3 regions of the Kitasatospora sp. NPDC101183 genome follow, and region 1 is predicted to be linked to each of the others. Evidence: riboswitches for the same ligand, from Rfam matches in the RefSeq annotation. Region 1 holds a riboswitch; each other region holds the start of a gene.
The links. A riboswitch is a leader RNA that binds a small molecule or an ion and turns the genes downstream of it on or off. The one in region 1 is predicted to bind thiamine pyrophosphate.
Positions count from the first base shown of each region.

Region 2: it holds a riboswitch for thiamine pyrophosphate, as region 1 does, so the genes downstream of both, ACIRRS_RS13565 (purine-cytosine permease family protein) here and thiC (phosphomethylpyrimidine synthase ThiC) in region 1, are expected to answer to the same signal.
Region 3: it holds a riboswitch for thiamine pyrophosphate, as region 1 does, so the genes downstream of both, thiO (glycine oxidase ThiO) here and thiC (phosphomethylpyrimidine synthase ThiC) in region 1, are expected to answer to the same signal.

Region 1 is NZ_JBIWOW010000035.1:42,153-44,409, forward strand. Features, by position in the region: gene thiC (phosphomethylpyrimidine synthase ThiC) at 1-1,102, opposite strand, end outside; TPP riboswitch at 1,098-1,232, opposite strand; gene ACIRRS_RS34240 (DUF5326 family protein) at 1,423-1,623, opposite strand; gene tenA (thiaminase II) at 1,837-2,257, opposite strand, start outside.
Region 2 is NZ_JBIWOW010000008.1:224,532-226,788, reverse strand. Features, by position in the region: gene ACIRRS_RS13570 (S1C family serine protease) at 1-598, opposite strand, end outside; TPP riboswitch at 832-979, shown strand; gene ACIRRS_RS13565 (purine-cytosine permease family protein) at 972-2,257, shown strand, end outside.
Region 3 is NZ_JBIWOW010000016.1:217,264-219,520, forward strand. Features, by position in the region: gene thiO (glycine oxidase ThiO) at 1-1,148, opposite strand, end outside; TPP riboswitch at 1,143-1,255, opposite strand; gene ACIRRS_RS23810 (NAD(P)/FAD-dependent oxidoreductase) at 1,330-2,257, shown strand, end outside.

The sequences.
Region 1 (2,257 bases):
AGCCGGGGCGCAGCCCGTCACCGAGGGAGAAGGTGACGTCGTAGGCGGCGAGGATGTCGCAGAGCTCCTCGAAGTTGGTGTAGAGGAAGTTCTCCTTGTGGTGCGCGAGGCACCAGGCCGCCATGATCGAGCCGCCGCGCGAGACGATGCCCGTCTTGCGGCGCGCGGTGAGCGGGACGTAGCGCAGCAGCACGCCCGCGTGGACGGTCATGTAGTCGACGCCCTGCTCGCACTGCTCGATGATCGTGTCGCGGTAGACGTCCCAGCTGAGCTCCTCGGCCCGGCCGTCGACCTTCTCCAGGGCCTGGTAGAGCGGCACGGTGCCGATCGGCACAGGGGAGTTGCGCAGGATCCACTCGCGGGTGGTGTGGATGTTGCGGCCGGTGGAGAGGTCCATGACGGTGTCGGCGCCCCAGCGGGTGGCCCAGGTCATCTTCTCCACCTCCTCCTCGATCGAGGAGGTGACGGCGGAGTTGCCGATGTTGGCGTTGATCTTCACCAGGAAGTCGGTGCCGATGATCGCCGGCTCGACCTCCGGGTGGTTCACGTTGACCGGGATGACGGCCCGGCCGCGGGCGACCTCGGCGCGCACGAACTCCGGCTCCAGGCCCTCGCGCAGGGCGACGAACTCCATCTCCGGCGTCACTACGCCCCGCTTGGCGTAGGCGAGTTGGGTGACGGCGACACCGTCGCGGCCGCGCAGCGGGCGGCGCGGGCGGCCGGGGAAGACGGCGTCGAGGTTGCGCAGGTCGCCGCCGCGCGGGGAGGTGTGCCGGATGCCGTCGTCCTCGGGGCGCGCCTCGCGGCCGTCGTACTCCTCGACGTCGCCGCGCTGGCGGATCCACGCGTCGCGCAGGGGCGGGAGGCCTCGGCGCACGTCGGCCTCGTAGGCCGGGTCGGTGTACGGGCCGGAGGTGTCGTACAGCGGGACGGTCCGGCCGTTGGTGAGGACCACCTCGCGGTACGGGACGCGCAGGTCGGGGCGGGAACCCTCGCGGTGGGCCTTGCGCCAGGCCGGGGTGGGGTAGCCGGTGCCGGAACTGTCGGGGGTGGTGGTCCCCGCGCGCCGGGCAGACTGCGGCTGTGCTTCGAACGTGGTCATCGGACCTCATACTCCCTACGCCGGCATTACCCGGTCAGGTTCCTGCGGTCGACGCAGCGTTCGGTCCGTCCGTCGACGGTCCGGTCAGCGCCCTCTCAGCCCGGTGCTCCGAGCTCCCGCGTCGCAGGCGGTGTTGCCTGCACATGACGCCCAACACCGTAGCGAGCCGATCCCCACAGGTCCAGACGGCGAACAGAACGGCGAACGGAACAGCGAACGGAACAGCGGACGGAACGGCGGACGGCTCCAGCGACGCCCGAGGCCCGGCTCCCCGGGTGCGGGGGCCGGGCCTCAGGGGCGCGGTCGGTCGGGCCGGCGGCTCAGCTCTTGGCCGCCTTCTTCACCAGGACGACCACGGCGGCGGCGATGCCGACCACCACCAGCAGCTTGATCACGATGCTCAGCACCGCGCCGACGATGCCGAACACGAAGCCGATGATGTTCCAGGCCAGGATCAGCACCAGCACCGGAACGACGATGTTGCGCACCCAGGAGGGCAGCGACTTCCAGAACTCAGCCATGTCGGTTCCTCTTCTCCCCTCGGGCCGGCTGCCGTCCGGTGCCGCATCCCGCTTGCTTTCGGTACTTCGATCGTACGGTGACACTTGCGCCGGAACGAGGCCCAACGGCCCGGAGAGAACCCCGATATCACCCCGACCCCGGCCCCCGGGGTGACCCCCGACGAACACCCCGAGAACGGGCCCGCGAGCCCGTGACGACGGCCCCCGCGCAGGTCAGACCGGCCAGCGCTCCCCGCGCCAGGCCGCGTCCCAGAACATCCACTCGTACCGCGAGGTGGTCGTGAAGTGCTCGACCATCCGGCGCCGTTCGGCCTCGGACAGTTCCTCCCCGATCCGGTCGGTGAGCGCCAGCACCCGCCGCACCACCGACTGGAAGGCCTCGTCCCCGTACGTCGCGATCCACTTGGCGTACAGCGGGTCGGGGGAGCCCTGGGCGAGCAGCGCCTCGCCGACCCGGGCGTAGATCCAGTAGCAGGGCAGCACCGCGCCGAGCGCCTCGGCGAAGGAGCCGCCGTAGACGGTGGCCAGCAGGTAGCTGGTGTAGGCCCGGGTGGTGGGCAGCACCGGCTCGGCGGCGGCCCGGTCGGCGCTGCCGCCGAAGGCGGTGAGGAACTCGGCGTGCATGCCCTGCTCG
Region 2 (2,257 bases), on a different contig from region 1:
GCGCGACGGGGGCGGCGGGCGCGACGCCGTACGGCTCCTGCGCTCCGGCGGCCGGGACGCCGTGGGTCGGGGTGGCGTACGGGTTGCCGACCGGCGGCAGCGCCGGGGCGGGCACGGGTGCGGGCGGCACGGCCGGCGGGGGCGCATCGAGGTACCCGGTGACCGGGTCGACGGCGGGCGCCTCTGCCACAGGAGCGGCGAGGGGAGCGGGCTCGGCCACGGGCGCCTCCGGCGCCGGGACCTTGGTGAAGGCCACGGTGGGCTTGTGCCCGCCGTCCGCCGGGACGGATTCCTCGGCGGCCGGGTCCGGCACGCGACTGAACACCATCGTCGCGTTGTGCCCGCCGTCCGCCGGAGCACCGTCCTCGGGCACAACGGCCTCAACGGCCTCAACGGCCTCAGCGGCGTCGGCGGCCTCAGCGGCTCCGGCCACCGGCTCGGCCGCGTCGGCCGCCGGGTCCGGGACGCGGCTGAAGGCCATGGTCGGCTTGTGCCCGCCCTGAGCAGGGGCGTCGGGAGCGGCACCGTCCGCTCCCAGACCGCCCGAGGGCTGCTCCCCCTGCGACCCGGTGGGCCCAACCTCGCGCTCGGTGCTCACGGACGACCTCCATAGCTGACAGAACCAAGGACCATAGTTTTTCGTACGGCCGATTCGATCGCCGTAAGGACCTCACTGAAGAACTCATAAGAATCCTTAACCGGCGCCGACCTGCAAGGACGGAGGACCGACGGCCGGAGGTTCCCCCACCCCCGCCGGACCCGCCCACCATGCGGACCGCGCACCCCCTGGCCTTGGCGTTCACCCCCCTGCCGGTTAGCCTGTCGCTCCACGAACTGACACGCGGGAGCTTGGACCCACCAGGCTGAGAGTGCGCATGTCGACCGTACGCCACGGCACCGTCGGCGAACCGTCGAGGGGGCGCTGACCGCCGGAACCTGTCCGGGTAATGCCGGCGTAGGGAGTATCGGCCATGCCGCCCGCTTCGTCATCCTCTTCTTCCGACGCGCCCGCGTCCAAGGAATTCCCCTCCGCGACGGACGTCCTGGAGCGCGACGGGCGCCAGGAGGCCCCGCTCGTCCTCGACACCGAGCCGCCGCGCACCCTGCGCTTCCGGGACCACTTCGCGCTCTGGATGAACCTGGGCGTCAGCCTGATCGGCTTCTCCACCGCCGCCACCGTGCTCGGCACCAAGGGCAGCGAGATGTCGCTGGCCGCCGCCGTGACGGCGATCGTCGTCGGCACGGCCGTCGGCACCGCGATGCTCGGCGTGGCCTCGCTGATCGGCGCCCGCACCGGCGCGCCCGCGATGGCCAACCTGCGCGGCCTGTTCGGCACCCGGCTGTCCTACCTGCCGACGGTGCTGAACATCGTCCAGTGCGTCGGCTGGGGCGTGTTCGAGCTGCTGACCATCGCGGCGAGCGCGCAGACCGTCGCCCACACCACCGACTACCGCTGGCTGTTCGTGCTGCTCGCGGGCGCGCTGACCACCGCGCTGACGATCTGGCCGCTGGGCTCGATCGCCGTGCTGCGCCGCTTCGTCGCCGGGGCCGTCGCGGTGGCGATGGTCTACTTCACCGTCCAGCTGGGCCGCCAGGGCGTGCCGGACCCGGGCGCGGGCAACTGGCACGGCTTCCTCGGCGCGACGGACGCGATGATCGCGGTGTCGATCTCCTTCGTCCCGCTGGCCGCCGACTACACCCGGCACTCGCGCACCCCGCGCTCGGCGTTCTGGGGCAGCTTCTCCGGCTACACGATCGCCCAGGTCTGGTGCTACGTCCTCGGCCTGATGGCGCTGCTCCAGTCGGACGGGGACCCGAACCGGATCTTCGACTCCTTCCTCGGCGTCTGGGCCGGCTGGCTGTTCCTGCTGGTGCTGGTGCTGCGCGAGACCGACCAGTCCTTCGCCAACGTGTACTCCACCGCGATGTCCGTGCAGAACCTGCTGCCGAAGGTGGACCGCCGGGTGCTCAGCGGCCTGATCGGCGTGCTGATCACCGTGCTGGCGCTGCGGATCGACCGCTTCACCGACACCTACAGCAACTTCCTCGGCCTGATCGGCTCGGTGTTCGTGCCGCTGCTCGCGGTGCTGGCGGTGGACTACTTCTTCGGCGCCGGACGCAACGGCTGGAACCTCTCCGCCGACGCGCCCTCGCGCTGGCTGATGCTGCTGCCGTGGCTGCTGGGCTTCGCCGTCTACCAGTTCATCGCGCCGACCCAGGTCGCCGACTGGTGGACGGACTTCTGGACCTCGGCCCA
Region 3 (2,257 bases), on a different contig from region 1:
AAGCGGGTGGGGGTGAACGGCAGGGCCAGGTCCGGGACTTCGCCCGTGGCCAGGTACTCGCCGACCAGGTCGGCGGTCACCGGGGTGAGCAGCACGCCGTTGCGGTAGTGGCCGGTGGCGGCGACCAGCCCCGGCAGGGAGGTCGGGCCGAGCAGCGGGGCGTTGTCCGGCGAGCCGGGGCGCAGGCCCGCCGAGGTCTCCACGAGCGGGAGTTCGGTGATGCCCGGGATCAACTCGTGGGCGTCGCGCAGGAGTTCGTACACGCCGCCGGCGGTGACGGTGGTGTCGTAGCCCTGCTCCTCGCTGGTCGCCCCGATCACCAGCTCGCCGTTCTCGCGCGGGACGACGTACAGGTGTTGGCCGCGCACGACGGCGCGGACGTTGCGGGACAGGAACGGCCGGTACGCCTCCGGGACGCGCAGGCGCAGGATCTGGCCCTTGACGGGGCGGATCGCGGGCAGCACCCCCTCCGGCAGGCCCGGCAGCAGGTGGCTGCGCGGCCCGGCGGCGAGGACGACCCGCTCGGCCGTCACGGTCTCGCCGGTGCTCAGGCGGGCGCCGATCGCGCGACCGCCTTCGACCAGCAACTCGACGGCTTCGGCCCGGTGGAGCAGGACGCCCGCGCGCTCGCAGGCGGCGTACAGGGCCTTCAGCAGGCGGCGGGGATCGACCTGGTGGTCGTCCGCCGCGTACAGGGCGCCGCGCACGCCGGGGGCGAGCATCGGCTCCAGGCGGCGGGCCTCGCGGCCGGTGAGCCAGCTGGAGTCCAGACCCAGGCGCTGGTGGAAGGCGTGCAGGTCGCGCAGTTCCTCGCGGTCGTCGGAGTCCAGGGCGACGGCGATCGTGCCGCAGCGGCGGTAGCCGGTGTCCAGGCCGCCGCTCGCCTCGGTGAGTTCGGCGGCGAAGGCCGCGTAGCGCGCGTTCGAGGCCGTGTTCAGGCGCAGCAGCGGCTCCTCGCCGTACTGGACCTCGGTGACCGGCGCGAGCATCCCGGCCGCGACACCGGCGGCGCCGTGGCCGTGCTCGGGGTCGACCACGATCACGTGCCCCGCTCCGCGCCGCGCCGCGCGCCAGGCGACGGCGAGGCCGATGATGCCTCCGCCGATCACCAGCACCTCGGTGTGGGCACCCTTCAGCAAGCGTGACAAGGCTGCTCTTCTCCCTTCGCCGGTATGACCCGGATCAGGTTCGGACGGTCGCAGGCCGTGCCAGCCCGCCTCTCAGCCCGGTTCGCCGGGCTCCCGTGTGGTGCTCCCACCTTAACGCCGGGCCTCGCCCCACCCGAAGGCCCCGGGAGGGGGGACGGTGGCGCTGGGTACAGTGACGGGCGTGGTGGAGCTGAGCGGAACTGAGCGGATCGTGGTTGTTGTCGGGGCCGGGCTGGCCGGGGCGCAGTGCGTCCTGAAGCTGCGGCAGGGCGGCTGGGCGGGGCGGATCCTGCTGGTGGGGGAGGAGCCGCACGCGCCGTACGACCGGCCGCCGCTGTCCAAGGACGTCCTGCTCGGCAAGGCCGACGCCACCACCCTCGACGTGGACTACGACGCCCTCGGCGTCGAGCTGCTCCTCGGCCGCCGCGCCACCGGCCTCACCCCCGGCACCCTGCACACCGACGCCGGGGACCTCCCGTACGACGCCCTGGTGATCGCCACCGGCGCCGTGCCCCGCGCCCTGCCCGGCGCGGACCGGGCCCACCTGCTGCACACCCTCGACGACGCCCTCGCCCTGCGCGCCCTGCTGCGCCCGGGCCGCCGCCTGGTGCTGGTCGGCGCGGGCTGGATCGGCGCCGAGGTGGCCACGGCCGCCCGGCAGGCGGGCTGCGAGGTGACGGTGGTCGAGGCCGGGCCGGCCCCGCTGCCCGGGGCGCTGCCCACGGAGGTCGGCGCGGCGATGACCGCCTGGTACGCCGAGGCCGGGGTCGACCTGCGCTGCGGCGTCGGCGTGGAGGCCGTCGAGCCGGGCGCCGTCCGGCTGGCGGACGGCTCGCACCTGCCCGCGGACGAGGTGGTCGTCGGCATCGGCGCCCGCCCCGCCACCGGCTGGCTGGCCGGCTCCCTGGCCGAGGGCCTCGACCTGGACGCGACCGGCGCGATCCTCGTGGACGGGCGGCTGCGCACCGGCCTGCCCGGCGTCTTCGCGGCGGGGGACTGCGTCAGCTACCCCTCCGCCCGCTCCGGCGCCCGGCTGGCCGTCCAGCACTGGGACCACGCGCTGCACTCCGGCGACGCGGTGGCCGCCGCCGTGCTCGGCGAGGAGGCGG